2 regions of the Mycobacterium decipiens genome follow, and region 1 is predicted to be linked to the other one. Evidence: riboswitches for the same ligand, from Rfam matches in the RefSeq annotation. Region 1 holds a riboswitch; the other holds the start of a gene.

The links. A riboswitch is a leader RNA that binds a small molecule or an ion and turns the genes downstream of it on or off. The one in region 1 is predicted to bind glycine.
Region 2: linked by a shared signal. The riboswitch ahead of glyA (serine hydroxymethyltransferase) and the one ahead of gcvP (aminomethyl-transferring glycine dehydrogenase) in region 1 are both predicted to bind glycine.

Annotation. Positions count from the first base shown of each region.
Region 1 is NZ_OY970459.1:2,645,197-2,660,696, forward strand. Features, by position in the region: gene secA2 (accessory Sec system translocase SecA2) at 1-1,704, shown strand, start outside; gene AADZ55_RS11745 (CDP-alcohol phosphatidyltransferase family protein) at 1,921-2,550, shown strand; gene AADZ55_RS11750 (DUF881 domain-containing protein) at 2,543-3,466, shown strand; gene AADZ55_RS11755 (small basic family protein) at 3,531-3,863, shown strand; gene AADZ55_RS11760 (DUF881 domain-containing protein) at 3,880-4,755, shown strand; gene gcvH (glycine cleavage system protein GcvH) at 4,792-5,196, shown strand; gene garA (glycogen accumulation regulator GarA) at 5,394-5,882, shown strand; gene AADZ55_RS11775 (MerR family transcriptional regulator) at 5,879-6,607, shown strand; gene AADZ55_RS11780 (bifunctional nuclease family protein) at 6,725-7,219, shown strand; gene AADZ55_RS11785 (MerR family transcriptional regulator) at 7,515-8,147, shown strand; glycine riboswitch at 8,251-8,348, shown strand; glycine riboswitch at 8,349-8,468, shown strand; gene gcvP (aminomethyl-transferring glycine dehydrogenase) at 8,522-11,380, shown strand; gene AADZ55_RS11795 (haloalkane dehalogenase) at 11,426-12,286, opposite strand; gene AADZ55_RS11800 (substrate-binding domain-containing protein) at 12,327-14,381, opposite strand; gene AADZ55_RS11805 (malate synthase G) at 14,432-15,500, opposite strand, start outside.
Region 2 is NZ_OY970459.1:132,705-148,204, reverse strand. Features, by position in the region: gene AADZ55_RS00720 (LysR family transcriptional regulator) at 1-257, shown strand, start outside; gene AADZ55_RS00715 (TetR/AcrR family transcriptional regulator) at 296-901, opposite strand; gene AADZ55_RS00710 (alpha/beta fold hydrolase) at 962-1,792, shown strand; gene AADZ55_RS00705 (hypothetical protein) at 1,900-2,280, shown strand; gene AADZ55_RS00700 (MalY/PatB family protein) at 2,292-3,464, opposite strand; gene AADZ55_RS00695 (amidohydrolase family protein) at 3,465-4,769, opposite strand; partial or broken gene AADZ55_RS00690 (ABC transporter permease) at 4,929-5,165, opposite strand; gene AADZ55_RS00685 (pyridoxamine 5'-phosphate oxidase family protein) at 5,375-5,782, shown strand; gene AADZ55_RS00680 (N-acyl-D-amino-acid deacylase family protein) at 5,995-7,755, shown strand; gene AADZ55_RS00675 (HNH endonuclease signature motif containing protein) at 7,763-9,130, opposite strand; glycine riboswitch at 9,285-9,375, shown strand; gene glyA (serine hydroxymethyltransferase) at 9,689-10,966, shown strand; gene AADZ55_RS00665 (L-serine ammonia-lyase) at 10,963-12,348, shown strand; gene AADZ55_RS00660 (PP2C family protein-serine/threonine phosphatase) at 12,407-13,174, shown strand; gene AADZ55_RS00655 (FAD-binding protein) at 13,164-14,771, shown strand; gene AADZ55_RS00650 (LLM class F420-dependent oxidoreductase) at 14,768-15,500, opposite strand, start outside.

The DNA of each region.
Region 1 (15,500 bases):
GTGGCACTCATCGACGAAGCCGACTCCGTGCTGGTCGACGAGGCACTGGTGCCCCTGGTGCTGGCCGGAACCACGCACCGTGAGACGCCGCGGCTGGAGATCATTCGGCTGGTCGCTGAGCTGGTCGGCGACCGGGATGCCGACGAGTACTTTGCCACCGATTCCGATAGCCGCAACGTCCACTTGACCGAGGCCGGCGCGCGCAGGGTCGAGAAGGCGCTCGGCGGTATCGATCTTTACTCCGAGGAACACGTCGGCACCACGCTGACCGAGGTCAATGTCGCGCTGCACGCGCACGTGCTGCTGCAGCGCGACGTGCACTACATCGTCCGGGACGACGCGGTGCACCTGATCAACGCGTCGCGCGGCCGCATCGCGCAACTGCAGCGCTGGCCGGACGGGCTGCAGGCCGCCGTCGAGGCCAAGGAGGGTATCGAGACCACCGAAACCGGTGAGGTCCTCGACACCATTACGGTGCAAGCCCTGATCAACCGGTATGCGACCGTGTGCGGAATGACCGGCACCGCGCTGGCCGCCGGTGAACAGCTCCGCCAGTTCTACAAACTCGCCGTCTCACCGATCCCACCGAACACCCCGAACATCCGCGAGGACGAGGCCGACCGGGTTTACATCACCGCTGCGGCCAAGAATGACGCGATCGTCGAGCACATCGTCGACGTGCACGAGACCGGGCAGCCGGTGCTGGTCGGCACCCGCGACGTGGCCGAATCCGAGGAACTGCACGAGCGCCTGCTGCGCCGCGGTGTGCCCGCGGTGGTGCTCAACGCGAAAAACGATGCCGAGGAGGCTCGGGTCATCGCCGAGGCCGGCAAGTACGACGCGGTCACGGTGTCGACTCAAATGGCCGGGCGCGGCACCGATATCCGGCTCGGCGGGTCCGACGAAGCAGATCACGACAGGGTCGCCGAATTGGGCGGGCTGCACGTCGTCGGCACCGGCCGGCATCACACCGAGCGACTGGACAACCAATTGCGCGGCCGGGCCGGTCGCCAGGGGGATCCGGGATCTTCGGTGTTCTTCTCGAGCTGGGAAGACGATGTCGTCGCGGCCAACCTCGACAACAACAAATTGCCCATGGAAACCGACGAGGACGGTCGGATCGTCAGCCCCCGGACGAGTAGTCTGCTCGACCATGCTCAGCGCGTCGCCGAGGGCCGGCTGTTGGATGTGCACGCCAACACCTGGCGCTACAACCAGCTGATCGCCCAGCAGCGCGCCATCATCGTCGAGCGGCGTAACACGTTGCTGCGCACCGCAACCGCGCGTGAGGAACTCGCCGAATTGGCGCCGAAGCGATATGCGGAGCTATCTGGTGAACTCTCCGAAGAACGCCTCGACAAGATTTGCCGGCTGATCATGCTGTACCACCTCGACCGCGGCTGGGCCGATCACCTGGCGTTCCTGGCTGACATTCGGGAAAGCATCCATCTGCGCGCGCTGGGCCGGCAGAATCCGCTCGATGAGTTTCACCGGATGGCGGTGGACGCGTTCGCGTCACTGGCCGCCGATGCCATCGAGGCGGCTCAACAGACATTCGAAACCGCCAATCTCCTCGACGACGAGCCGGGGTTGGACCTGTCCAAACTGGCCCGGCCCACGTCGACATGGACCTACATGGTCAATGACAACCCGCTGTCCGATGACACGCTATCTACCCTCAGCCTGCCCGGGATATTCCGCTGACGGTCCGTGTTTGCACTCGTCGCCGAGCTGGACCTGATTGCCCGCCTCCTCCTCGGTCCGTTGTGCGGACCGCATCGTCGCCGAGCTGGACCTGATTGCCCGCCTCCTCCTCGGTCCGTTGTGCGGACCGCATCGTCGCCGAGCTGGACCTGATTGCCCGCCTCCTCCTCGGTCCGTTGTGCGGACCGCATCGTCGCCGAGCTAGGGTCACAGCTCATGAAGCCGGTGCTCACACAGAATCGGGTGCTGACTGTCCCCAATGTGCTGAGCGTCCTTCGCTTGGCACTCATTCCGGTCTTCGTCTACGTAATGCTGGTCGCGCACATCAATGGCTGGGCGGTAGCGATCCTGGTGTTCAGTGGCGTCTCCGATTGGGCCGACGGCAAGTTCGCGCGGCTGCTCAACCAATCATCGCGGCTGGGTGTGCTGCTGGACCCGGCCGTCGATCGCCTCTACATGGTCACCGTCCCCATCGTGTTGGGGCTGAGCGGCGTCGTGCCATGGTGGTTCGTCGTCACGTTGCTGGCCCGCGACGCGCTGCTGGCCGCGACGCTGCCGTTGTTGTGGAGCCGCGGACTGTCGGCGCTGCCGGTGACCTACGTCGGCAAGGCAGCAACTTTCTGCTTCATGGTCGGGTTTCCAATCATTCTGTTGGGCCAATGGGACCAATTGTGGAGCCGCGTGTTGCTGGCTTGCGGATGGGGATTCTTGATCTGGGGCATGTATGCGTATTTGTGGGCGTTCGTGCTGTACGCCGTCCAGATGACGATGGTGGTGCGGCAGATGCCCAAGCTCAAACACCGGACTCATCAGCCGGTCGCTCGGAACTCGGGTGAACATGGCTGAGTCTGATCGGCTGCTCGGCGGCTACGACCCCAACGCCGGCTTCAGCGCCCACTCAGCGGCGCGCCCACAGAGAATTCCATTGCCGTCCTTGCTTCGCGCGCTGCTGTCCGAACATCTGGATCCCGGATACGCGGCGGCTGCCGCCGAACGTGACCGTGCCGCGGCGCCACGAGGTAAGCGAGCCCGCGCCATCGACTGGATGTGGCAGGCTCTGGCGGCGACCCTGGTCGCCGCGGTGTTTGCCGCGGCGGTAGCGGAGGCGCGCTCGGTCGCACCCGGTGTGCGTGCCGCTCAGCAGCTGCTGGTCACGAGCGTGCGATCAACCCAGGCCGCCGCCGCCACGTTGGCCCAACGGCGCAGCGCACTCTCGGCGAAAGTCGACGTCGAGCAGCGGATCGCACTCGCGGACGACGCCGAGGGGCAACGGCTGCTGACCCGACTCGACGCGCTCGGCCTGGCGGCGGCCAGCACCCCAGTCATCGGCCCCGGTTTGACGGTGACCGTGACCGACCCCGGGGTGGGCCCTAATCTTTCCGACGTGTCCAAACAACGGGTGAGTGGCAGCCAGCAAATCATCCTGGACCGCGATTTGCAGCTAGTCGTCAACTCGTTGTGGGCAAGCGGCGCCGAGGCAATTTCGGTCGATGGCGCCCGGATCGGGCCGAACGTCACGATCCGGCAAGCCGGCGGAGCGATACTGGTCGACAACAATCCCACCAGTAGCCCCTACACGATCCTTGCGGTCGGGCCGCCGCACGTAATGCAAGATATCTTCGACCGCAGCCCAGGGCTGCACCGCCTGCGGTTGCTGGAGATCTCCTACGGCGTGGGCGTCAGCGTGAACGTCGGCGACGGTCTTGCGCTGCCTGCCGGAGCGGTCCGGGATGTCAAGTTCGCCAAACAGATTGGGCCCTAGTGAGAGAAGTACTCGTGGAAAAGATTTCGATGGGGGGAGAAATGCGGACGGGATTCCGGCGCACATGATCGGTATCGCAGCACTTGCCATAGGAATCGTGCTGGGTTTGGTTTTCCATCCCGGCGTGCCCGAGGCCATCGAGCCGTATCTGCCGATCGCAGTGGTCGCGGCGCTCGACGCGGTGTTCGGCGGGCTGCGCGCCTATCTCGAGCGCATCTTTGACCCCAAGGTCTTTGTGGTTTCGTTCGTGTTCAACGTCTTGGTGGCTGCCATGATCGTCTATGTCGGTGACCAACTGGGCGTCGGCACACAGTTGTCCACCGCGATCATCGTGGTGTTGGGCATCCGCATCTTCGGCAACACCGCCGCTCTGCGGCGGCGGCTGTTCGGCGCATGACGGAGATGAGATCAACGTGAGCGAGAATCGCCCAGACGCCGCCCCAGAGCCCGCCGGGGCTGAAACGCGCGCCGCGGCAACCCAGCACGGTCACCCCCAAGCCGACGCAGGAGACCACGAAACCGGGCGGCGTGGCCGTCACGAGCTATCGGCCGATCATCCGCGTCCCCCGACCGGAATGACCGAGACGCTGCGGGGTGGTCGTTCCCGGCTCGTGTTCGGGACGCTGGCGATCGTGTTGTGCCTGGTACTTGGGGTTGCCATAGTTACCCAGGTCCGTCAGACCGAGTCCGGCGATGCCTTGGAAACGGCGCGTCCCGCAGACTTGTTGGTGTTGTTGGATTCGTTGCGGCAACGCGAGGCCACGCTGAACGCCGAAGTGACCGAACTTCAGAACACGCTGAACGCGTTGCAGGCATCCGGCAACACCGATCAGGCAGCCATAGAAAGCGCCCAGGCCAGATTGGCCGCGTTGTCCATCCTGGTCGGCGCCGTGGGTGCCACTGGGCCAGGCATCAGGGTAACCATCGATGATCCAGGCCCCGGAGTGGCGCCCGAAGTGATGATCGACGTGATCAACGAGCTGCGTGCCGCCGGAGCCGAGGCAATCCAGATCAACGATGCGCAGCAGTCGGTGCGGGTCGGAGTTGACACCTGGGTTGTCGGCGTTCCCGGCTCGCTGACCGTCGACACCAAAACGCTGTCCCCGCCGTATTTGATTCTGGCGATTGGTGATCCACCCACGCTGGCCGCGGCGATGAACATTCCCGGTGGTGCCGACGACAGCGTTAAACGTGTTGGCGCGCGGATGTCGGTGCAGCAGGCCGACCGAGTGGACGTAACCGCCTTGCGGCAACCAAAACAGCACCAATACGCTCAGCCCGGCAAGTGAACCACCCAACTCCAAACCGACCAGAATAGGATTACCGTGAGCGATATCCCGTCCGATCTGCACTACACCGCCGAACACGAGTGGATTCGCCGCAGCAGCGACGACACCGTACGGGTGGGGATCACGGACTTTGCCCAGTCGGCACTTGGCGATGTCGTCTTCGTTCAGCTGCCCGCCGCCGGCACCGAGATCACCGCCGGCGAAACCTTCGGCGAAGTGGAATCGACGAAATCTGTGTCGGATCTCTACGCGCCCATTTCGGGCACAGTGTCTGCGGTCAACAGCGACCTGGACGGCACCCCGCAATTGGTGAACTCCGACCCCTACGGGGCGGGCTGGCTGTTGGACATCCAGGTCGACAGCTCGGATGTCGCCGCCCTGGACTCAGCCTTAGCGACGCTGCTCGACGCGGAGGCCTACCGCGGCACACTGACCGAATGACAATTGCTAGTGTCCCTGCCAGCGTCACCCGCGACGACGCGGGCCAGGGTTGAGCGCATTGCCGACCCGTGCGCGGTACGGTCGAGACATCAGCACGAGAAGGTAGTAAGGGCAATAATGGGCGGTGAAGAGTTAGTGGGAAGCCGGCCGAACGGGCCCGGTCAGACAACGCCACAGCGGCCAGTGAGGAGCAGCGGGTGACGGACATGGACCCCGATATTGAGAAGGACACGACCTCTGATGAAGTTACGGTAGAGACGACCTCCGTCTTCCGTGCAGACTTCCTCAACGAGCTGGACGCTCCCGCGCAGGCGGGTGCCGAGAGCGCGGTGTCCGGGGTGGAGGGGCTCCCCGCGGGCTCGGCGTTGCTCGTGGTCAAACGGGGCCCCAACGCTGGGTCTCGGTTCCTGCTCGACCAGGCCATCACGTCCGCCGGCCGGCATCCCGACAGCGACATCTTTCTCGACGATGTCACCGTGAGCCGTCGCCATGCCGAATTCCGGTTGGAAAGCCACGAATTCAATGTCGTCGACGTCGGAAGCCTCAACGGCACCTACGTCAACCGCGAGCCAGTGGATTCGGCGGTGCTGGCGAACGGCGACGAAGTCCAGATCGGCAAATTTCGGTTGGTGTTCTTGACCGGGCCCAAGCAAGGCGAGGCCGATGGGGGCACCGGAGGCCCGTGACCGCGCCCGATAGCCCCGGACTGGCCGGGATGTCGATCGGGGCGGTCCTGGACCTGCTACGACCGGATTTTCCCGATGTGACCATCTCCAAGATTCGTTTTCTGGAGGCCGAGGGGCTGGTGACGCCGCAGCGGGCGGCGTCGGGGTACCGGCGATTCACCGCGTACGATTGTGCGCGGCTCCGATTCATTCTCACCGCTCAGCGGGATCACTACCTGCCGCTGAAGGTGATCAGGGCGCAGTTGGACGCCCAGCCCGACGGTGAGTTGCCGCCATTCGGATCCCCTTACGTCGTACCGCGATTGGTGCCGGTAGCCGGCAAGGGTGCCGTCGGGTCGGATACTGCAGCGGTGTCGCCGACCCGTATCCGGCTGAGTCGGGAAGACCTCCTAGAACGCTCGGGAGTGGCCGACGAATTGCTGACGGCCCTGCTCAAAGCCGGTGTGATCACCACTGGACCGGGCGGCTTCTTTGACGAACACTCCGTCGTGATCCTGCAATGCGCACGAGCGCTGGCCGAGTACGGGGTTGAGCCGCGGCATCTACGCGCCTTCCGCTCCGCGGCCGACCGGCAGTCTGACTTGATCGCCCAGATTGCGGGGCCGCTAGGCAAGGCTGGTGCCCGCGATCGCGCCGACGACTTGGCCCGTGAGGTCGCCGCACTCGCCATCACTTTGCACACCTCGCTAATCAAATCTGCCGTTCGCGACGTTCTTCACCGCTGAGGACTAGACTTCGTTCGACAGCTTGGTGTTCGACGTCACGGGAGCGGCGCGGCGCTCACCGCGTCGTCGCGCCAAGCTTGGGTCGGAGATGGTGGCATGTGCGGAGGGCAGACACTGATGGGTGAAGTTCGTGTTGTCGGCATTCGCGTCGAGCAGCCGCAGAACCAGCCGGTGTTGTTATTGCGCGAGGCCAACGGTGACCGATACCTGCCGATCTGGATCGGCCAGTCGGAGGCCGCCGCCATCGCGCTGGAGCAGCAAGGTGTCGAGCCACCACGTCCGCTGACGCATGACCTGATCAGGGATCTCATTGCTGCACTGGGGCATTCGCTCAAGGAGGTCCGCATCGTCGACCTGCAGGAAGGCACCTTCTACGCGGATCTGATCTTCGACCGCAACATCAAGGTGTCTGCCCGCCCCTCGGATTCGGTGGCCATCGCATTGCGGGTGGGCGTTCCGATTTACGTCGAGGAGGCCGTGCTCGCCCAGGCCGGTCTGCTGATTCCCGACGAAAGCGACGAGGAGGCGAACACCGCCGTTCGCGAGGATGAGGTGGAGAAGTTCAAGGAGTTTCTCGACAGCGTGTCACCCGACGATTTCAAGGCCACCTAGCTGGCCAGGCAGCCGATGTGCGCCGAACGGCGGGCCCCCGCTATGCCGCGCTTCTCGCGGGGCAGCAAAGTCACGGCCGCGTCTCATCTCACGTTGCAATTGTCGACACGCCTGGCGGTTAGCCCGCTATGAGCCCGGCGACCGCGATACTTAATCACGACTTGATAGTTAACCGGGAGCATCGCGACCATCGAACAGCGTATGCTCTCTAACACTCGGGCCCTAAGCAGATGGCTGTCGGGGGCAGCCAGTAACGCAGCTAGTGACAAGAGCGCGATTGGCGAGAGGAAGCACGGTGGGCGAGCAGCCACGTCAAGACCAGCTGGACCTTGCTGACCACACGGACACCGCTAGCAACGGTAGCGACGGTGTTGTCGCAGCGAGCGAGCCCGTGCAGCCCGGCCTGTTCCCCGACGATTCCGTTCCCGACGAGTTGGTGGGCTACCGCGGGCCGAGCGCCTGCCAGATCGCCGGGATCACCTACCGCCAGCTCGACTACTGGGCACGCACATCGTTGGTTGTCCCGTCGATCCGCAGCGCGGCAGGCTCCGGCAGCCAGCGGCTCTACTCGTTCAAGGACATCTTGGTTCTCAAGATCGTCAAGCGGTTGCTTGACACCGGCATCTCGCTGCACAACATCCGGGTTGCCGTCGACCATCTGCGCCAGCGCGGCGTCCAGGATCTGGCCAACATCACGTTGTTCTCCGACGGCACCACCGTCTACGAGTGCACGTCGGCCGAGGAGGTCGTCGACCTTCTGCAAGGCGGCCAGGGTGTCTTCGGTATTGCCGTCTCCGGCGCAATGCGTGAGCTGACGGGCGTTATTGCCGACTTCCACGGTGAACGCGCCGATGGCGGCGAGTCGATTGCTGCACCCGAAGACGAACTGGCTTCCCGGCGCAAGCATCGCGACCGCAAGATCGGCTAGCCGCGCCATCGTGTTCGGCAACTGCCGAGCCGCATGCTTTGAACTCTTTGATTTGTCTTGATTCGTCCTTGGCCAGGTCGCGCAGGTAAAGTTGGATACGCATCGCCCTCGCGCGGGAGAGTTCCGTGACCGCCAGTTACGGACGCCGAAGGAGCAACACCTCTCCGTCAACCTCTCAGGCACCCGGACCGCGTGGGGCCCCGATGCCTCTGGAAAGTGGTAAGCCGATCAGTCGGCTTGCCCGCCCATGGGGAAAGGCAGCCGGGTCAGGTTGTCGAATCTCTCAGGCGCCCGGCTCGGGTGGACGACAGAGGGAGAGGACCACAGCGTCATGCCGATGACGTTGCGGTCCCACCGAGCGTCAGGAGTCCGGAATGCCCGAACCGAACACATCCAACAGCCAGCCGAACTTCGCCGACCGGCACATCGGCCTGGATAGCAGGGCAGTCGAAACCATGCTGGCGGTCATCGGTGTCGACTCGCTCGATGACGTGGCGGCCAAGGCGGTCCCGGCGGGCATCCTCGACAAGCTCACCGACAGCGGCGCCGCACCGGGTTTGGACCGGCTGCCAGCGGCCGCCAGCGAGGCGGAGGCGCTGGCCGAGCTGCGAGCGCTGGCCGACGCCAACACCGTTGCCGTATCGATGATCGGGCAGGGCTACTACGACACGTTCACGCCGCCGGTGCTGTTGCGCAACATTCTGGAAAACCCGGCCTGGTATACCGCCTACACGCCGTACCAACCGGAGATCAGTCAGGGTCGGCTGGAAGCCTTGCTGAACTTCCAGACCCTGGTCACCGATCTCACCGGCCTCGAAATCGCGAACGCGTCGATGCTCGATGAAGGCACCGCGGCCGCCGAGGCCATGACCTTGATGCAACGCGCGGCACGCGGTGGCGCCAAGAGGCTGGCCGTCGACGCCGACGTCTTCACCCAGACCGCGGCGGTGCTGGCCACCCGCGCCAAGCCGCTGGGCATCGAGATCGTCACCGCCGACCTGCGCGCGGGGCTACCGGACGGCGACTTCTTCGGCGTCATCACCCAGCTGCCCGGGGCCAGCGGCCGGATCACCGACTGGTCCCCCCTGGTGGCGCAGGCCCACGACCGCGGCGCCCTGGTCGCCGTCGGCGCCGACTTGTTGGCGTTGACGCTGATCACGCCGCCCGGCGAGATAGGCGCCGACGTCGCGTTTGGCACCACGCAACGGTTCGGTGTGCCAATGGGATTCGGCGGCCCGCACGCCGGGTACCTGGCGGTGCACGCCAACCATGCCCGCCAGTTGCCCGGTCGGTTGGTCGGCGTATCCGTAGACAGTGACGGCACGCGGGCGTATCGCTTGGCCCTGCAGACTCGCGAGCAGCACATCCGCCGCGACAAAGCCACCAGCAACATCTGCACCGCGCAGGTGCTGCTGGCCGTGATGGCGGCGATGTACGCCAGTTACCACGGCGCCGAAGGGCTGACTGGCATCGCACGCCGGGTGCATTCGCACGCGCGCAACCTGGCCGCCGGCCTGTCGGGCGCCGGGATAGACGTGGTGCACCAGGCGTTCTTCGACACCGTGCTAGCCCGGGTGCCCGGCCGGGCGACGCACATCCAGGCCGCCGCCAAGGAGCGCGGAATCAACATCTGGCGGATGGACGACGACCACGTTTCGGTGGCGTGCGACGAGGCCACCACCGCCGAGCACGTCGGGGCCGTGCTGGCCGCGTTCGACGTGGCGACGGCGGGGGAGACCTTCGACGGGCCGGATATCGCGGCGCGGACGTCGGAGTTCCTGACGCATCCGGCGTTCAGGGAATACCGCACCGAGACGTCGATGATGCGGTACCTGCGTGCGCTGGCGGACAAGGATATTGCCTTGGACCGCAGCATGATTCCGCTCGGCTCATGCACGATGAAACTCAACGCGGCAGCCGAGATGGAGTCGATCACCTGGCCCGAATTCGGGCGTCAGCATCCGTTTGCTCCGGCGTCTGACACCCCGGGGCTGCGTCGACTCATTGCCGACCTGGAGCAGTGGCTGGTGCTGCTCACCGGCTATGACGCGGTGTCGCTGCAACCCAACGCGGGCTCGCAGGGCGAGTACGCCGGCCTATTGGCGATCCACGAGTACCACGCCAGCCGGGGCGAACCGCACCGCAACATCTGCCTGATCCCATCCAGTGCGCACGGCACCAATGCCGCGTCGGCGGCCTTGGCCGGCATGCGGGTGGTTGTGGTGGGTTGCCACCACAACGGTGACGTCGACCTCGATGATCTGCGCGCCAAGGTTGGCGAACATGCCGAGCGGCTGTCGGCGCTGATGATCACCTACCCGTCCACCCACGGCGTGTACGAGCACGATATCGCCGAGATCTGCGCCGCCGTGCACGACGCCGGCGGCCAAGTGTACGTCGATGGGGCCAACCTCAACGCCCTGGTCGGCCTGGCCCGGCCGGGCAAGTTCGGCGGCGACGTCAGCCACCTGAACCTGCATAAGACGTTCTGTATCCCGCACGGCGGCGGTGGCCCGGGAGTCGGACCGGTCGCGGTGCGGGCGCACTTGGCCCCGTTCCTGCCTGGCCACCCGTTCGCGCCTGAGCTGCCCAAGGGCTACCCGGTGTCGTCGGCACCGTACGGGTCGGCCTCGATTCTGCCGATCACCTGGGCGTACCTCCGGATGATGGGCGCCGAGGGTCTGCGGGCGGCATCGCTGACCGCGATCACGTCGGCCAACTACATTGCGCGCCGTCTCGACGAGTATTTCCCGGTGCTGTACACCGGCGAGAACGGAATGGTCGCCCACGAGTGCATCCTGGACTTGCGCGGTATCACCAAATCAACCGGCATCACTGTCGACGATGTCGCGAAACGGTTGGCGGACTATGGTTTTCACGCGCCGACCATGAGCTTTCCAGTGGCCGGCACGCTCATGGTGGAGCCCACCGAGAGCGAGAGCCTGGCCGAGGTGGACGCCTTCTGCGAGGCGATGATCGGCATCCGCGCCGAGATCGATCGGGTCGGTGCCGGGGAGTGGCCTGTTGAAGACAATCCGCTGCGCGGCGCACCGCACACCGCCGAGTGCCTGCTGGCATCCGACTGGGACCACCCGTATACCCGCGAACAGGCCGCCTACCCACTCGGCACCGCATTTCGACCGAAGGTCTGGCCATCGGTGCGTCGCATCGACGGCGCCTACGGGGACCGCAACCTGATCTGCTCGTGCCCGCCGCTGGAGGCCTTTGCCTGAATTCTCGTGGGGTGAATTCTTGCCGACGCGCTCAGCGGATCGGATTCAGCCGAACCGCTCGATGATCGCCGCGGCGATCCGGTCGGGGGCGTCTTCCTGGATGAAGTGTTTGGCCCTAGGCAGCTCCACCAGGACATGATCGGGAAAAGTCGCACGCATCCGGGGAGTCATCGCTGCGGGCCGAAACGCGACGTCCTTCATCCCCCAGACCAACAGGGTGGGCTTGGCCCCCAGCGTGGCCGGCACCTCACCGGCAAGCCGTGCCAGGAGGGGACGGGCCGCCAGGATTTGCTTGGGCATCTCGGCTACGCCACGTCGTGCCGCGGCGCTGGGCTGCACCGCCCGGTAGTGCGCCATCACCGTGGCACTCGGCCGGCGCGCCGTTCCAGCGGGGATCAACCGCTCCACAAAGAAATTGCGCCGCAAAATCGCGTACTGCATTGGCGGGCTGGACATCACCCTGCTGAACGTCTTCATCGTCAGCGTGTCCGCCGGCCAGAACCAGGTGTTGCCCAGCACGATGCCGCGCACCCTTTCGGCGCGCTGCACCGCGACCGCCATGCTGATCGGTCCGCCCCAGTCCTGCCCCATCGTCAGATAGCCGTCCAGGCCGAGATGATCGACGAACTCGCCGACCACCCGGGCATGCCCGTCGATCTTGTACTCGAACTGCGACGGGCGCTCGGACAGCCCGAATCCGAGATAATCCGGCGCGATGCAGCGGAAGCGCTCCCGCAACGCCACAACGATGTCGCGGTACAGGAAGCTCCACGTCGGGTTGCCGTGGCACAGCAGAATCGGCGGGCCATCACCCTCGTCGATGTAATGCACGCGCCCCTGTGAGCTGTCGAACCAGCGCGACTCGAATGGATACAGCGCCGGATCGGGAGTGAAATCGACGTTCATTACGCACCTCAGCTTGCGTCAGCCCGCTGGAGCAGGCAGGTCAGCTCAAAAACATGTTGACAGCCGTCGCTAGGTCGGGGGAGGCCGACGTCGCCAGGTTCTGGTAGCTACCGCCACTGAGGTGTGCGACCGCTTCCCAGGTTGCCCGATCGGGGTCGGCACCGAAGTCGATGATGTTGACCGCGATGGGCTTGGCCGGGTCCGCATTGCTGCGGATGAAATCCTGCAGCCCCGGCCCGTCGAGAGTTTGGTCGGTGTGCGGCCCGGCCGTGATCACCAACACCGAATTAGCTTGGCCAGCACGGTAATTGGCTAGCATTTCCTGATAGATCAAGCGCAGCGTGGTGAACGACACCGCGCCGCCGCCTGAGGAGTATTGCTTGGCCAACGCGGCCGTCAATGCCGCAGTGCGTGGCTGGCCGTTGACGGGATCGGCCAGCGGCCCGGCCGGCACCTCGGATCGACCCTCGCGGCCGTCGAATGTCCACAGTCCGACGACCGAACTGGGCGGCATCGCCTTGATCCGGTTCTCAAGCGCCGCAACGACATTGGTAAGCCGAGATTTGCCGCCCTCGTCGTTGGGCATCGACTGGTCGAGCATGATGGTCGCGGCCACCCCGCTCGACGGCGCGGCCATGCTGTCGGCCAGCGTCGCGCGCATGGAGTCGTCACCCACCGACAGCGTCGAAGACAACGCCGGGAAACTGGTGACTGGGCTGCTGGGCGGTTTGACACCGTCAACTCGGAAACCGGCCTTGGCCAGCTTGGCCAGTTGCTCGGGCTTGTGCATATACCTGGCGAAGGCGCTGGCCGCCGTGGTCTGCTCCTGCGACAGCCATCCACCACTGAGCAGCACCGTCGGATAGTCAGCGACCGCAACCGGCCCCGGCGGCAACCAGGAACCCAATGTGCTCTTGGCATCCGAAAGTGACTGGCCGCGCTGGAATAGCTGTTGTTCGGTGGTGACCACCGCATGCACCGGCGCCGCAGCCACATCGCCGGACTTGAGCAGCGTGTTCATCGCCTCGGTCAGGGAGTCGTTGGCAAGCTTGGGTTGCGCGCTCATCAGCGTGCGCACCGCGCCGATACCCGTCGTTGGCGGCGCACCAGCGGGTACCGAAGCGGCAGCCACCGCCTCGCCGGCCAAGTACGCGGCATCGCCGTTGCCTTCCATCGGCATAGCCAGCCGCAGTGATCCCCAGGCCGGCAAGTTCAAGCCGGCCAACGAGTTCGGGTTGGTTTGCAGGCCGGGCAGCGCCGCCCAGTTCTGGCTGGCGAGCGCCTGCTGCAATTCCGGCCGGACGGCGAGCAGCACCGGCGAAGTGACCAGTGAGCGGCTATTGCTGATGGTTTGGTTACCCGCGGCCCCGGCAAGCCGCGCCGCGGAGATCGAGCTGCTCGGAATCCACAATCCCGGCTGGCCACCCAGTTCGTTCGGCCATTTGCCGATGAAGCCATTGATGACGGCGTCGGAGTCGGCCGATGTGACCGCCACTGCCACACAGCGGTCACCGACCGGGCCGGCCGATGCGTTATAGCTGTCCGCGAACTCTTTGACGTGATCGGCGATCGAGGGGTCGGCGATGACAGCGATGGTGTCCTTGCCGCCCACGCAGCGTGCGGCAGCACTGTGGGAACGGTTAGACAACGCGTCACCGAAGAAGCGCCACAAGATCACCCCGGCCACCACGACCACCACGGCGACCAGGGCCACTACGACGCCGATACTGACTCCCCGGCGGCCGCCTTCGCTGCGGTGGCCGCCCTGCCAGTCGCCGAGTCCCCGATGTCCCGAGCGGAACAGGGGCGGCGGGGCTGCCCCAGTAGGCTCCGAACTCGCTGGCTCCGTGCCGGCCGGGTGCGGCGGAAAGTCGGGGTACTCGGTCTCGCTGGAGAAGGGCCCGGCGTCGGCCTGGTCATCGACGTGCGGCCAGAACTCGGTAACCGGCGGCTCGGCAGCGGACGCAGGGAATCCGAGACCCTCGCCACCGCGGTGGTCGTCTACCGGGTAGCCCCAGTCCTGATGCTCCACAGCATGGTCGTCGAACGGTTCATCAGCGGATTCCTCGGGGTCGGGCTTGCTGTGCCTACCCATACCGGCTTCTGCGTCCTCTCCGTCGATGGTTGCCGGATGTCAAGCGGCAATCACCCACCGGCGCGAGCCTTAAACTCCCGACGACGGCGATGCAGAATCGGCTCGGTGTAGCCGTTGGGCTGCTGCGTCCCGGACAAGATCAGCTCCTGCGCGGCCAGGAAGGCGATGCTGTCATCGAAGTCGGGTGCCATCGGTTGATATGCCGCGTCGCCTGCGTTTTGCTCATCTACCAACGGCGCCATCCGCTCCAGGCTGGCCCGCACATCCTCGCTGGTGATCACACCGTGGCGCAGCCAGTTGGCCAGCAACTGGCTGGAGATTCGCAGTGTGGCGCGGTCCTCCATCAACGCCACGTTGTGGATGTCGGGCACCTTCGAGCAGCCGACACCCTGGTCGACCCAGCGGACCACGTAGCCAAGGATGGATTGACAGTTGTTGTCGACCTCCTCACGGATCTCGTCGGGAGCCCAGGCCAGTTCCTTGGCCAGCGGTATGGTCAGCAATTGTTCGATGGTGGCGCGCTTCTTGCCGGCCAGTTCCTGTTGCACCGCGGCGACGTCCACCTGGTGGTAGTGCATCGCGTGCAGGGTGGCGGCAGTGGGCGAGGGGACCCAGGCGGTGCTGGCACCGGCGCGGGGCTGGGCGATCTTTGTTTCGACCATGTCCGCCATTAGTTCGGTCATCGTCCACATGCCCTTGCCGATCTGCGCGCGGCCGGTGAACCCGGCGGCTAGGCCAGCGTCGACGTTGTTGTCCTCATAGGCCAGGATCCAGGGCTGGCTCTTCATGGTGCCCTTGCGCACCATCGGGCCGGCTTCCATGGAGGTGTGGATTTCATCGCCGGTGCGGTCCAGAAATCCGGTGTTGATGAACACGACGCGGTCGGCGGCGGCCTTGATGCACGACCGCAGATTGAGGGTGGTGCGGCGCTCCTCGTCCATGATGCCGACCTTCAGGGTGCCCTGTGGCAACCCCAGCACGTCTTCGACGCGACTGAACAGCTCGGTGGTGAATGCCACCTCGGCCGGACCGTGCATCTTCGGCTTGACGATGTAGATGGAGCCGGTGCGGCTGTTCACCAGCGGTCCGTTGGCGTCGCCGGCTTTGAGCCCGTGGATG
Region 2 (15,500 bases), 2.5 Mb from region 1:
TTCTCGCGCTGGTGGCGTCCGGAGCGGGAATCACCTTGCTGCCAACCTCGTTCATCAACCTCAACCGAAAGGGCGTGCGGTTCATCCCCTTACACGGGCCGCTTCCGCACCGCCCGCTGGCCCTGGCGTGGCGCACCTCCAATCGCGCGCCGAGCATGCGTTGTTTCCTCGACGTCGCCACCCAGGCCGCCCCGCGGTACCTGCACGATTTAAGCCAGCATTACCCGCAACTCACCGCACCCGACTCGGCGAATTGATCGGAGCCTCTTGAGCCCCTTACGCGTCCCGCCAAGGTCTAGGTGGTCAGCATCCCGTCGATGAGCAGGCGCAGCACTTGCCTGATGTCCCGGCGGGCGCGCTTGGGGTCGTCGGCGGTGGCGATGACCATGGCCGCCTCGTCGAGGGCGCCGATCAGCACGTGGGCCAGCGGCCGCACCGGTTGCCGAGGCAACTGGCCGGCCCGAATGGCCTCGGTAATCAACTGCTCGGTCATGCCCAGGCTGTAGCGCTGGGCGACGTCGCGAAAGCCGGCCCAACCCAGCACGGCGGGTGCGTCCAGCAGGATGAGCTGACGCACCTCCGGATTCCCGGACGCCTCGAGCCAGGCGTCGACGGCGGCCCGAATCGCATCGGCGGGGGTCGTCGCCCGCGACGCGGCGACCAAGGTGGCCATCCGGGCCATCACATCTTGCTCCACCACCTCCACGACTTCCCGAAACAGCGCCGCCTTATCGGCGAATTGGTGGTACATCGCCCCCCGAGTGACCCCCGCCTCCGTGGCGATCTCCGGCGTCCCCACCTCCGCATAGCCCCGGCTGCCCCACAGCTTGCGGGCGGCGGTGATCAGCGCCTCGCGGGTAGCCGCGGAGCGCTCTTCCTGGGTGCGTCTCTTGATTTCCATACAACCTGTTGGTAAGTTACCGGCAGCCTGCTTGTAAATGTACTCGAAGGGGTGCCCTCCATGTCGACGATCGACATTAGTGCCGGAACCATCCATTACGAAGCAACCGGACCCGAAAGCGGCAGACCTGTCGTGTTCGTGCATGGCTACCTGATGGGCGGCCAACTATGGCGCCAGGTCAGCGAGCAACTCGCCGGTCGAGGCTTGCGCTGCATCGCCCCGACCTGGCCGCTGGGCGCGCATCCCGAACCGCTGCGCCCCGGAGCCGACCAAACCATCGGCGGCGTCGCCGGCATCGTCGCCGAGGTACTTGCCGCCCTGGACCTTGAGGATGTGGTGCTGGTTGGCAACGACACCGGTGGGGTCGTCACCCAGCTGGTCGCGGTGCACCATCCCGAACGGCTCGGCGCCCTCGTTCTCACGAGTTGCGACGCATTCGAGCACTTTCCGCCGCCGATTCTCAAGCCGGTGATCCTGGCAGCGAAGTCGACAACCCTGTTCCGGGCCGCGATGCAGACCATGCGGGCACCGGCGGCGCGCAAACGCGCCTATGAGGGCCTGTCACACCAGGACATCGACCCTCTCACCCGGAGCTGGGTTCGACCGGCACTATCCGACCCGGCGATCGCCGAAGACCTGCGTCAGCTCACGCTGTCGCTGCGTAGGGAAGTCACCACCGCGGTCGCCGCGCGGCTGCCTGAGTTCGACAAGGCCGCGCTCATCGCGTGGTCGGCGGACGACGTGTTCTTCGCACTCGAGGACGGCGAACGGCTCGCCGCCACCATCCCGCACGCCCATCTCGAGGTGATCGAGGGAGCGCGGACATTCTCGATGCTGGATCGGCCGGACCGGCTCGCCGATCTGCTGTCCGCTGTCGCGGTGCGCACGTAACTAAGCACCGGTATAGGGCGCAGAACGGGCGCTCTGCCAAGGATATTGGGACCAAGAATTTGGCAAGGCACTCCCGATTGTATGCCCGCGCGAATTAGAATGCCGCTGTGACGACCCCGTCCAACCCCTGGGGCGACGAACGAAGGAAGCTCTCGCATTCATTACAAATGCGGGGTCAGCTTCTTGGCCGCAGGGAGGCGCGGCGGCTGAGCCGGCGGTTCTCGCTCGTCGGCGTCGAAACCCCGCCGCAGCGCCTTCAGGAGATGCTGTCGGGCGCTCCGGCCACCGACGACGAATGGACCGACGTCAATTTCGCACTAATCGCGACCCGGCTGGACCATGAAAAGCGCGTCGTGAAGTTCCAGCGGCTGCGACGCCGAGCCACGTGCTCGCTCATCTGTGCGGGCTTGATTCTCGTTGCACTGAACTTCCTCATCTGCCTGGCCTACATCTTCTTCAGCCTGACCCAAAACGCCGCAGCGGTGTGAATCCGACAGGCTCAGTCGACGATTTCTCGTACCGCGGCCCCAATCGCCTCGATCGCCCGGTCAAGGATTGCGCGGGTGGTGGCGAAGTTCAGCCGCGCAAATCCAGACCCCACCGCGGCGCCGAACGGAATGCCGGGGGACAGCGCCACCTTCGCCTTCGACAGCAGATATTCCGCCGGTTCGGACGGCAGCTTGAGCGCACGGAAATCGACCCACGAAAGATAGGTGCCCTCCGGGGCGTTGACCTTCACCCCGGGAGCTGACTCCGGCAGCGCCCGCGCCAGATGGTCGCGGTTTGCCCGCAGATAGGTGAGCAGCTCGTCCAGCCACGGCGCGCCATGGTCGTAGGCGGCGATGTTCGCGCGAATACCGACGGTGGATGCGCCCAGGCGGTGCAGCATGTTTATCCGGTCCCAGTCGGCGGCATCACGGCGGTTGGACAGGACTACCTGAGCGCACATCAGGCCCGGCAAGTTCCAGCCCTTGGAAGCCGACACCAACGTGACCACAGTTTCTGCGGCCGCCTCCGACACCGAGGCGGCGGCAATATGGCGCGATCGGTACACCACCGGTCCCCAGATCTCGTCCGCGATCACCCGAGCGCCGTGGCTGGCCGCGATATCCACGATCGCGGCCAGCTCAGCTTCGGCGAAGGCGGTGCCCAGCGGGTTGTTCGGATTACAGAGGATCACCGATCCGGCACCACGGACGAACGCGGCCTCGAGAGCGTCCAGGTCCAGCAGGTAACGTCCCGAATCTTGCTGCACCGTCGGGATTTCCATTCGCTGGCGGCCGGTCACTTGCAAGACGTCGAAGAACGGCATGTAGGCCGGAACCGGCAACGCAACCGGGCTCTCCGGCCGGGTAAGGAATTCGACGACGACTTCCATCCCCTTGAGGACATCCGGAACGACGCGGATCCATTCGGGTTGGACGCACCAACCGTACCGTTGTCGGCACCAGTCCGCAGTCGCCCTCAGCAAGGTGTCCTCGCCGAAGGGTGGGTACCCGAACTCCTCGTTCTCGACGCACGCCCGTACCCCGTCGAGTACCGCCGGTGCCGTGGGATAGTCCATCTCCGCCACCCACAGTGGCACCACATCGGGCCCGAAATGGTTCCACTTGATCGTGTTACGACCCCGAAGCCGTTTCTCGGTCAACAGATCGAAGACGCTGTCGTGCATTTAAGTAGTCTGTGTCCTCTCGTCTGGGGATGCCCCCCGTTGGCGGACACCGCCAGCGGACGTTTGGAGCGGCACTGGAGTTCCGGCGCGCCAGACGGCCTTGACATCGTCCAGTCCGGCGAGGTCCTGGTCCACACCGGCGGCGACACCGAGCAGATCAGCGTCGTAACCCGGCGCGATACGTCCCTTGCGATGGCCCAGGCCGCAGCTGGCCGCGGCGGCGGCGGTGGCGCCGTTCAGCACCTCTGTGCTGGTGAAACCGTGGCGGGACAGATCCGCCAGATCGTGGGGGAGCACATTGTGGGGTTTTTCGGGGCCGACCCCAGCATCGGTGGACAGGGCGATGCGCGCACCGGAATCAATGAGCAGGCGGATGATTGCCCGCACCTCCTGCACGACTGCCACGATGTTCTCCGGCATCCCTGGGTGCACGCGGGGAATCGTGAGACCGCACCACACACCTTGCGCAACAATCGCTTCCACGACATCCGGGCTGGCCGCGACGCCGCTTCCGCTGAGGAACGTGCAATGTTCGATCCCGTCCACACCCGCGGCGACCGCCGCGGCGATCCCTGCGGTGGCATGGGCGTGCGCGGTCACCGGTAAACCCACCCGACTGGCGGCCGCCACCACCGCGGCCAGTTGATCACCGCTGTACTGCGGCTGCGACGGATCGGATGCGGCGGTGACGAATCCGCCCGTGGCCATCACCTTGATCCAATCCACTCCCCGTGCGGCCCGCTCCTGCACCGCATCAACCAGCGCCGCAGCGTTGTCGGCCGCACCGCCGAGGAACCAGCAATGCCCGCCGCTGCGGGTCAATGGCGGCCCGGAAACCACCAGTTCCGGGCCCACCGTCGTTCCTTGCCGATATTCGTCCCGCAGCGACAAGGTCGCAAAGTCGCGGTCACCGAGGTCGCGAATCGTGGTGATCCCCGAACGCAACGCGGCCGCGGCGTGTCGTCGCGCCCGCTCCACCAACACCGGGTAGGGGTCGCTGGCCAGATCCTCGGGCGTACCGTTGGGGTCCCAACACAAATGTGCATGCGCATCCACCAGGCCCGGCAGCAACGTCGATTCGCCCAGATCAACCAGTGTCATATCCGGGCCGCCTGCGCCGGAAAAATCGACCGCGCTGATCCGACCGCCCTCGACCACGACCAGCACGGGTCGACGGTGAAACCGGTACCCGTCGAAGACAAGTTGGGCGAGAATCCCGATCCGTTCTCCCGGTCCTGTCGGCTCGCTAGGACCGCGGCCGGGATCGGGGCGTGGCGAAGCCCGGCCGACGCTCAGCTCGCCCATTGCTCATGGACCTCCGAATGCGAGCGCGGGATCGATCGCCACCGCGCGCCTCAATCCAGCGACGCTGGCCAGCAGAGCGATCACCAACGCAACGATCCACAGCAGCACCGCCACGATCGTGATGGCGTCCACGGTGACCTTCAATGGGCGCAGCAGGTCCCTTGTTGTCGATGCCGCGGTGGCCAGTGGAGCCGAAGCAACAACACCGGGCGCGCCGGATTTCACTACGAATGCGTCGACCCCCATGGAATCGACCGTGTGTCGGGCCTCCACCCGGAAGCCGTTCGCAAGTCCGGTCCACACAAGCGTCATTCCAAAGATCAGTCCGGTGCTGATAATCGTGATGGCGAGGCGGCGCCTTCTGCATTGCATGTCGCGCAGGGCCGCGAAGCGCATTCCCAGACGCTACCAACGTCACGCACTTGCGGGGCGGGTCTTCGCGTTTGTCATCCACCGACATCGTTGATCGGCGAGCCGGGCACATCGACCAATCCGGCAAACGTGGTGCCCAGCGCGGACCTTCCCTCCAATAAGCTGCTGTGGTGACGTATACGTGGAAAGTCTTGCTGATGACCGCCCAATCGCCTCGAGTCCGGTAGGCGCCGATGTCCACCCACGACGAAGCCGTGACCATCCTGTCGGCCAGCGAAAGTTGGGAACTGTTGTCGAGCGTGCCGCTGGGCCGATTGGTTACCAGTGTCGATGGCCGACCTCAAATCTTTCCGGTGAACTTTGTCGTCCAGAACCGCAACGTGCTGTTCCGGACCGCGGAGGGCACCAAACTGGTCAGCGCCGCTATCAATAACCAGGTTCTTTTCGAGGCGGATGACCACGATGCCGCTGGGGGCTGGAGTGTCATCGTGGAGGGCACCAGTCGCACACTTCGTAGCGACGAGGAGATCGCCGAGGCCGAGCACGCCGGGCTGCTGCCGTGGGTTGCGACGCACAAGCCGCACTATGTGTGCGTTCGGCCGACCTCGATTACCGGTCGCCGCTTCCGGTTCGGGAAATAGCTGCCTGTGACTTGGCCCGCAAACCAATTGGAGAACTAGTCATCCCAGCCCGCCCCGCGGACTTATCAACGGCTCGAGGGAAGAATTCATTGAATCGACCTATCGCCAACGAACGGCGGCAGCAGTTACGCTACTGGTCGTAGCGTAATAACTGTCCAAATCCGGTGTGCCGCACGTCTCGCGTCAGCAGCCCGTGGCGATGAGGAGGACTCGTGTTCGACCTGAAGATCATCGGTGGCATGGTCGTCGACGGCACCGGCGCGCAACGTTATCGCGCTGACATCGGTATCACAGACGGCACGATCGTCGACGTCGTCCGCCGCGCTGCCGACGATCCGGCGATGCCCGGCGAGGCCGCCGAAACCATAGACGCGACAGGGCAAGTGGTGGCCCCCGGTTTCGTCGACATCCATACCCACTACGACGGTCAGGCGAGCTGGGACAGCCTGCTCGAGCCGTCGAGCGGTCACGGGGTTACGACGGTGGTCACCGGCAACTGCGGAGTCGGATTTGCTCCGGTACGGCCGGGCAAGGAGGACTGGCTGATCAGGTTGATGGAGGGTGTCGAGGACATCCCCGGCACCGCCCTTACCGAGGGCATCACCTGGGGCTGGGAGAGCTACCCCGAGTATCTCGACGCGATCGGCAAGCACAAGTTCGCGATCGACGTGGGCAGCCAGGTCGCGCACGGCGCCGTCCGCGCTTATGCGATGGGTGAGCGGGGTGCGCGCAATGAGCCAGCCACGCCCGACGACATCGCAGCGATGGGCCGGCTGGTCACCGAAGCGATCGAAGCCGGCGCGCTTGGGTTTTCCACGTCCCGGACGCTGGCACACCGCGCGATGGACGGCGAACCCGTGCCCGGGACGTTCGCCGCCGAAGAGGAACTGTTCGGCCTTGGCCACGCGATGGCGGCCGGCGGTCAGGCGGTGTTCGAGCTGGCACCGCAGGGGGCGGCGGGCGAGGACATCGTCGGCCCGAAAAAGGAACTGGACTGGATGCGACGATTGGGCAGCGAAATCGACCGACCGTTGTCGTTCGCGCTTATTCAGGTGGATGCGGACCCGAATCTCTGGCGCGAGCAGTTGGACCTCTCCGCGGCCGCGCACGCGGCGGGAAGTCGGCTGCATCCGCAGATCGCAGCGCGCCCGTTCGGCATGATGATCGGATTCCAAGGCCACCATGCGTTCGGCCATCGGCCCAGCTACCGCAGGCTGAAGTCCGAATGCAGCCGCGGCGAGTTCGCGCAGCGCCTGGCCGACCCCGCGGTGAAGGCCGCCATCCTGTCCGAGGACGATCTGCCCATCGACCCGACCGTGCTGTTCGACGGCATGTCCACCTTCGTGCAGCACTCACTGGAGCGTCTGTATGCACTCGGCGATCCGCCTGACTATGAGCCCACCCCCGACCGCGCCGTCGCCGCGATGGCCAAAGAGCGCGGCGAAGACCCGCTGGCGACGCTCTACGACCTCATGCTCGAGGCGAACGCGAGCGCCATGCTGATGTTGCCCCTCTTCAACTACGCTCACGGCAACCACGATGCGATCCGGGAGATGATGCTGCACCCCGCCGGGGTGCTCGGGCTCTCCGATGGCGGCGCCCATTGCGGGATGATTTGTGACGCTTCCTATCCCACCTTTCTGCTGACGCACTGGACCCGTGACCGTCGCCGCGGCGAGAAGTTGTCGCTGGAGTATGTGATCCGCAAGCAATCCCGAGACACGGCGTACCTATTCGGTCTCACCGACCGCGGCACCATCGAACCCGGTAAGAAGGCCGACATCAACGTGATCGACATGAACGCGCTGACCCTGCACCCCGCGGCGATGGCCTACGATCTGCCGGCCGGCGGCCACCGAATTCTGCAGGCGGCGAGCGGTTACACCGCGACAATCGTCAGCGGAAGTGTGACCCGGCGCGACGATATCGACACCGGGGCCCGTCCCGGCCGGCTGGTGCGCGGAGCGCGTTAGACGCGGGCTAGGGTCCGGCTCGTTCGTCGTTGTTGAAGAGGCGTTCGGGGTGGTGGTGGCTGTTGGTGCGGGGTTGGCCGTGGTCGAGGTGTGGTGGGGGGATCCATGCGGTTTGGCCGTTGGGGAGTTTGCTTGTGCGCCAGCCCTTTGTGGCGAGTTGGTGGTTGGGTGTGCAGGCGAAGGTGAGTTTGTCGATGTTGGTCAGCCCGCCGCTGGCCCAGTCGTCGGTGTGGTGGACTTCGCACCAGTAGCCGGGGACGTCGCAGCCGGGGTGGGTGCAGCCGCGGTCTTTGGCGTAGAGGACCACGCGTTGATCGGGGGTGGCGATGCGGCGGGTGCGGCCCAGATACAGTGGGCGGGCCGAGTGTTCGTCGAAGACGGCCAGGTAGTGGTAGGCGTGGCGGGCCATGCGGATCAGGTCGGGAATGGGTAGCAGGGTGGCGGCGCCGGTGACCGCGCGCCCGGCGCCCGACGTCAGCTCGGCCAGGGTGGTCGAGACGATGACGGTGACCGGCAGCCCGTTGTGGGTACCGAGTTTGGGGTCGCCGAGTTGGCCGCGGACCAGGGCGTTGAGTGCGTCGTGTTGGCGTTGGGCGGGGCTGCGGGTGTCGCTGCGGGTGGCCTCGTGGGTGGGTTCGCCGTTGGCGCAGGGGGTGGGGTTGTCGGGGTTGCACATGCCGGGGGCGGCGAAGCGGGCCAGCCAGGCATCGAGGTTGGCGCGCAGTTCGGGGGTGGCGATCAGCGTGGCGATGCTCATCCCGTCGGATCGTTGGCCGTGCCAGGTGAAGCCGCGTTGGCGGGCGCGGTCGGCGTCGGCGAATGTCCCGTCCGGGTTGATCAACAGGGCACACCGCTGGGCCAGTTTGTCGAGTTGATCCGGACGCAGTTGGGTGGCTTGGTGGGCTAGGAAGCGTTCGGCGTGTGCGACGGTGTCGGCCGGGGTGGTCTCGGATAGCTCGCGCACGAAGGTTTGGATGACCCGCAGGTGCTGGCCGTCGAGCAGCCCGGCGCGCCACGCATGGGCGGTGGCGGGCAACTGCGGGGGTAGCTGCCCGCCACTCAGGGTGACCCGCGCCGACAGCTGTGTCACGTCGTTGATCCGGCGGCGGGCCTCGGCACAGCTGATCCGCAACCAGTCGGCGATCACCTTGTGGGCCGGCCCGCCGATCGCGGCGGGATCTGCCCGCTCCAGCCCGGCGATCACGTCGTGGCTGACCGCGACCTGGCGTCGGCGCGAGGTTTCTAGGCGCTGCAGTGCGCGCAGCCGCACGGCCGGCCGCAGGCGCTCGAAGTTCAGCTCGCCGATGGCTGCCACCGCGGCATCCAGCGCGTCGAACGCGGCGGCCACCTCCACCGGCGCGGTGATCGCACTCATGTTCGAATGCTATTGCCGGACCTCGTCCCCCCGCCACGGCACCGACCACATCTGTGGACAAACACCAAACTGTGGACCCGCGCCGCAAACATCCAAGGGTGACAAGACGCCTACGTGGTGTGTATGTTGCTTCCCGTCACAACCGAACAGCCACTGACGCGATGCGGGAGAACCTCGAAGTCGAGGCGCCGTAGGAGCAATCTCCTCCCCGGGAATCTCTCAGGCCCAAGCACCGCACCGCCGAGGCAACTCTGGAGACAAGGACGGTCGCAGACCGACCTGACCGAAGGTGTAGAGCGGCGCCATGAGGCGACGCCACAGACTCTCAGGTTTCAGGACAGAGCGGGGAGGGCGCAACCAGCCCGGTGCGATTCGGGCTCACCGAGACCGGAGTTGGCCCTTGTCCGAACTACACCAGCCGACTTTTTGGCGGCCTCGCGCGGCCCGCATGCTGCCCGTACCGCGGCCGAAATTTGCGACGCGGAATGGCTATTTCGCCGGGCAGACGATTGCTCCGGGAACACCGTTGACCAACGCCGAACAGAACGGACCGAGCCGATGAACACCCTCAACGAATCCCTGGCCACGTTCGACCCCGACATCGCAGCCCTGATCGACAGCGAGCTACGCCGCCAGGAAACCGGCCTGGAGATGATCGCCTCGGAGAACTACGCGCCGCTGGCGGTGATGCAAGCTCAGGGTTCGGTCCTGACCAACAAGTACGCCGAGGGGTACCCGGGCCGGCGCTACTACGGCGGCTGCGAATACATCGACGGTGTCGAGCAGCTAGCCATCGACCGGGTCAAAGCCCTGTTCGACGCCGAATACGCCAACGTGCAACCACATTCGGGTGCCACCGCCAACGCCGCCACCATGCACGCCCTGCTGAACCCGGGCGACACCATCCTGGGGCTGTCGCTGGCTCATGGCGGTCACCTGACCCACGGGATGCGCATCAACTTCTCCGGCAAGCTCTACAACGTCGCCGCCTACGAAGTGTCCAAACAGGACTACCTCGTCGACATGGATGCGGTTGCCGAGGTGGCGCGCGAACAGCGGCCCAAAATGATCATTGCCGGCTGGTCGGCGTATCCCCGCCACCTGGACTTCGCCCGGTTCCGAGACATCGCCGACGAAATCGACGCCGTGCTGATGGTTGACATGGCACACTTCGCCGGCCTGGTCGCCACCGGCCTGCACCCCAGTCCGGTGCCGCACGCCCACGTCGTCACCTCCACCACCCACAAGACACTCGGCGGCCCCCGCGGCGGCATCATCTTGTGCAACGACGCCGCCATCGCCAAGAAGATCAACTCCGCGGTCTTCCCCGGGCAGCAGGGCGGGCCACTCGAACATGTCATCGCCGCCAAGGCCACCGCGTTCAAGATGGCCGCGCAGCCTGATTTCGCGCAACGGCAACAACGTTGCCTGGACGGCGCGCGCATCCTTGCCGACCGGTTGACCCAGCCGGACGTCGCCGAACAGGGCATCACCGTGCTGACCGGCGGCACCGACGTGCACCTCGTCCTGGTCGACCTGCGCGACGCCGAACTCGACGGCCAGCAAGCCGAAGACCGGTTGGCCGCGGTGGACATCACCGTCAACCGCAACGCCGTGCCCTTCGACCCGCGCCCCCCGATGGTCACGTCCGGACTGCGGATCGGCACCCCGGCGCTGGCCGCACGCGGCTTCTCCCTCAACGACTTCCGCGCTGTGGCGGACGTCATCGCGGCGGCGCTGACGGCCACCGCCGACGACCAGCTGAGTCCGCTCCGCGCCCAGGTCCAGCGGCTGGCCGCGCGCTATCCGCTCTACCCGGAACTGCACCGGGCATGACCATCAGCGTTTTCGACCTGTTCTCCATCGGCATCGGCCCGTCCAGCTCCCACACCGTGGGCCCGATGCGCGCGGCGAACCAGTTCGTGGTGGCGCTGCGCCGTGGCGGTCACCTGCATGCCCTCGAGGCGGTGCGAGTGGATCTGTTCGGCTCACTCGCGGCCACCGGCGCCGGCCACGGCACCATGTCCGCGATATTGCTGGGGTTGGAGGGCTGTGAGCCGGAAACGATTACCACCGATCACAAGGAGCGCCGCCTCGCCGAGATCGCGGCGTCCGGCCGAACACGAATCGGCGGTATCGTTTCGGTGCCGCTGACCGAGAGTGGTATTGACCTGCATCCCGATGTTGTCCTGCCCACACATCCCAACGGGATGACAATCACTGCCATCGACTCCCACGGCCGCGTCCTGGCCACCGAGACCTACTTCTCGGTGGGTGGGGGTTTCGTCGTCACCGAACAGACCAGCCGCAGCAGCGGCCAACATTCGTGCTCGGTTGCGCTTCCCTACGCCTCGGCTCAGGAACTGCTCGATGTCTGCGACCGGCTCGACATGTCGATCAGCGAAGTGGCGTTGCGCAACGAATCATGTTGCCGCACGGAGAACGAGGTACGCACCGGGCTGCTGCACCTGCGCGACGTCATGGTCGAGTGCGAACAGCGCAGTATCGCTCGCGACGGGTTGCTTCCTGGCACCCTCCAGGTACGCCGCCGAGCGAAGGTGTGGTACGAGCGTTTGAGCTCCGAAGACCCCACTCGCAAGCCGGAATTCGCTGAGGATTGGGTCAACCTGGTAGCGCTGGCGGTCAACGAGGAGAACGCCTCGGGCGGGCGAGTCGTCACCGCCCCGACCAACGGCGCCGCCGGCATCGTGCCCGCCGTCCTGCACTACGCCGCGCGCTACACGCCGGCTGGGGCCGCTGACCCCGACGATGTAACCGCGCGATTCCTGCTCACCGCGGGGGCCATCGGATCGTTGTTCAAGGAACGGGCGTCGATCTCCGGAGCCGAGGTCGGCTGTCAGGGGGAAGTTGGCTCCGCGGCCGCCATGGCCGCTGCCGGATTGGCTGAGATCCTCGGCGGCACACCGCGGCAAGTGGAGAACGCCGCCGAGATCGCCATGGAACACAGCCTCGGCCTGACCTGCGACCCCATCGCCGGGCTGGTGCAGATCCCCTGCATCGAACGCAACGCGATCTCGGCCGGCAAAGCCATCAACGCCGCGCGGATGGCACTGCGTGGCGACGGCTTCCATCGCGTCACCCTCGACCAGGTGATCGACACGATGCGCGCCACCGGTGCGGACATGCACACCAAGTACAAGGAGACCTCCGCCGGAGGGCTCGCCATCAACGTCGCCGTCAACATCGTCGAGTGCTGACCAACCCACGCCTTGACCAAAGGGCCTCGCCGCGATACTGATGCGAGGTATGGCCGACATGGGTACGACGCTGGGTGGATCGGTCCACTTCGCCGGGCTTAGCGACATCGGGCGGCAACGATCCAGCAACCAAGATTGCTGGGGAGCGGACGCCGACCAGGCGCTATTCATGGTTGCCGATGGGGTGGCCGGCAGCACCGACGGCGCGCTGGCCGCTCACTTGGTGGTTGAGTTGCTCCCGACATATGTGGCCCGCCATCTCAAGCCGGCCGACTCGGACGATTCGGCCCAACCCGAGCTGCTGGGCCGCGCGGTCGCCGAGTTCTGCGATCACTTTCGCGCCTACGGCAACACCGACTCCCGCGTTGCCGGGGCCTCGACCACGGTGGTGGCCGTGGTCGTCGCGGGTTCGCGCGCTTTGGTCGTCCATCTGGGAGACAGCCGCGCCTACCTGTGCCGCGAGCGGCGCCTGCAGCGCCTGACCCGTGACCACAGCCTGATCCAGGATCTGCTCGACGCACACCAAGTCGATATTGAGCACGCCGACGAGCACCCGGCCCGGGCCACGCTGACGCGACACGTGGCGATGTCGCCACCGGCCCGACCCGATACTGCGGCGGTGGATCTGTTGGCCGGTGACCGGATCCTGCTATGCAGCGACGGACTGCACGGGGTCATCGACGAGTCATCTCTGGCGAAGATTCTGGATTCGCATCGGGTGCCTGCCGACGCGTGCGCGGCACTGATCAATGCCGCAAATGATGCCGGCGGGCCGGACAACGTCACCGCGGTGGTTATCCACATTGAGGAAAGCCATGGCGCTTGATGAGTCGGCGTGCACGACCGAAGCCGTCGACGTCGTGGTGATCGGATTTGGTGCAGCGGGTGTGTGCGCAGCCATTGCCGCCCGTGAACAGGGCGCCGAGGTCGTCGCGCTCGATCGCGCAAACGGTGGCGGTGCGACCGCGATATCGGGCGGGATCATCTACGCCGGTAGCGGCACCACGGTGCAGCAACAGGCCGGTGTGAGCGACACCTTCGAGCAAATGCTGACCTACCTTCAGCTCGAAGTCGGCGACGCCGTCAGCCAACAAACCTTGGAATCCTTCGTGCGCGGCAGCCCCGAAATGATCGATTGGCTGAGCAACTACGGGGTGCCGTTCGATCCCACACTGTGCCCCTATAAGACGTCGTTCCCGAACAATCGCTACTACTTGTATCACTCGGGTAGCGAGAACGCCGGGGCATTCCGCTGCCATACCCCGCCCGTCCAACGCGGACATCGGGTGAAGGGACGAGGTACCTCCGGCAAGAAGTTGTATGCGCCGCTTGCCAAATCTGCACTCGCCCTTGGTGTCCGGTTTCATCCCCAGACAACCGCGACGAAGCTGATCCGGGATTGCGCCGGTCGTGTGACCGGGGTGGAAGCGATGACGATGAACCATGCGCCACCCCCTGTCCGCCGGATGTATGCGGCGTTGGCGGGGGTGTCAGCCAAGCCCGGCATCTACGTTCCGCCGCTACGGCGCCTGACGGAGCGCCGGCTCAGGAGCCTCGAGCGGCGCTTCGCCCGTCCGGTGCGGATCGCCGCCCGACGAGGGGTGATCGTCTGCGCCGGCGGCTTCATCGCCAACACCGAATGGATCGAACGCTTTGCGCCGCAATACATGAACGGGCTTGCGCTGGGTACCAGTGGCGACGATGGCAGCGGTATCGCGCTTGCGCAGAGCGTGGGAGCGGTTACCCACCGGATGGACAACGTCTCAGCGTGGCGGTTCATTACGCCGCCGAGCGCATTCATCGGCGCCATCATCGTCGATCAGCAAGGTCAACGCATCATCGACGAGAGTCGGTACGGTGCGGCAGTCGGGCAAGCCATGGTGAGAGACCACAACGGCAACGGATGGCTGCTGGCCGACGCCGCGTTGATGAGGGAAGCTCGACGCCAACTAATCAAGCAACCGTTGTGGTTTCAGCGCGCCCAGTCGGCGGCGCTGATGTTCGCCGACGCCGTGAAGGCCGGGTCCCTCGTCGACGTCGCACGCGGAGCCGGTATCGATCCCGACGGGCTGCTGGCCACGGTGGAAGCGCACAACAACGCGATCGATTCCGGGACAGCGGATCCCGCCGGGAAGCCCGCGGAGTTCGTGCGTCGAATAGCTTCGGCCCCGTACACCCTCCTGAACGTTTCGGTGCGGCCAAGCCGGATCAACCCCACCCCGATGCTCACCCTCGGCGGCATCCGAGTCGATGAAGCAACCGGAGCCGTCGTCAGCAAGTCCGGCGCACCGATTCCCGGCTTGTTCAGCGCAGGACGCACCGCGATCGGAATCTGTTCCAATTCATACGTCAGCGGGCTCTCACTGGCCGACTGCGTGTTCTCCGGCCGTCGTGCCGGGACACATGCCGCCACTGCGCATTAGGCAGCCAGTTCGCGCAGTATCTCGATCAGCTTGATTCGTTCGGATCGCGTGCTCGCCAGCGGCACCACGTTCAAGGTGGTCACGCCCGACTCGCGGAACGCCGCCAACCGCTCCTTGACGAATTGCGGCGTTCCGATCAGGGAGATGTCTCGCACGAGTTCGTCGGGCACAACCTTGGCCGCGCCGTCCTTGTCGCCGGACAGGTAGAGCTCTTGGATCCGGTCGGCCTCCGGGCCGTAGCCGTAGTTGGTGGCCAGGGCGTGGTAAAAGTTCTTGCCCTTGGCACCCATCCCGCCGATGTAGAGAGCCAGCTGCGGTTTGGCGAATTCTCGCAGCGGTTCCACGTTTTCGCCAATGGCCAGCATCGGATTGGCGTACACGTCGAGTTCTCCCAACGCGGGGTCCCGCTTGGCCCGGCCGGTGGCCAGGGCCTTGCCCCACACGTCGGGCGCCTTCTCGGGCAGATAGAAGAGCGGTTGCCAGCCTTCGGCGACCTCGGCTGCCAGCTCGACGTTCTTGGGTCCCAGCGCGGCCACCAGAATCGGGATACGTTCCCGGACAGGGTGGTTCACGAGCTTGAGCGATTTGGCAAGTCCGGTGCCCTGGTCGGCGGGCAGCGGGATCGTGTAGTGCTTGCCCTCGAACTGCAGGTACTCGCGGCGCCACACCTGACGGCAGATGTCGATGACCTCGCGGGTGCGTGCGATCGGGGCGTCGTAGGGCACACCG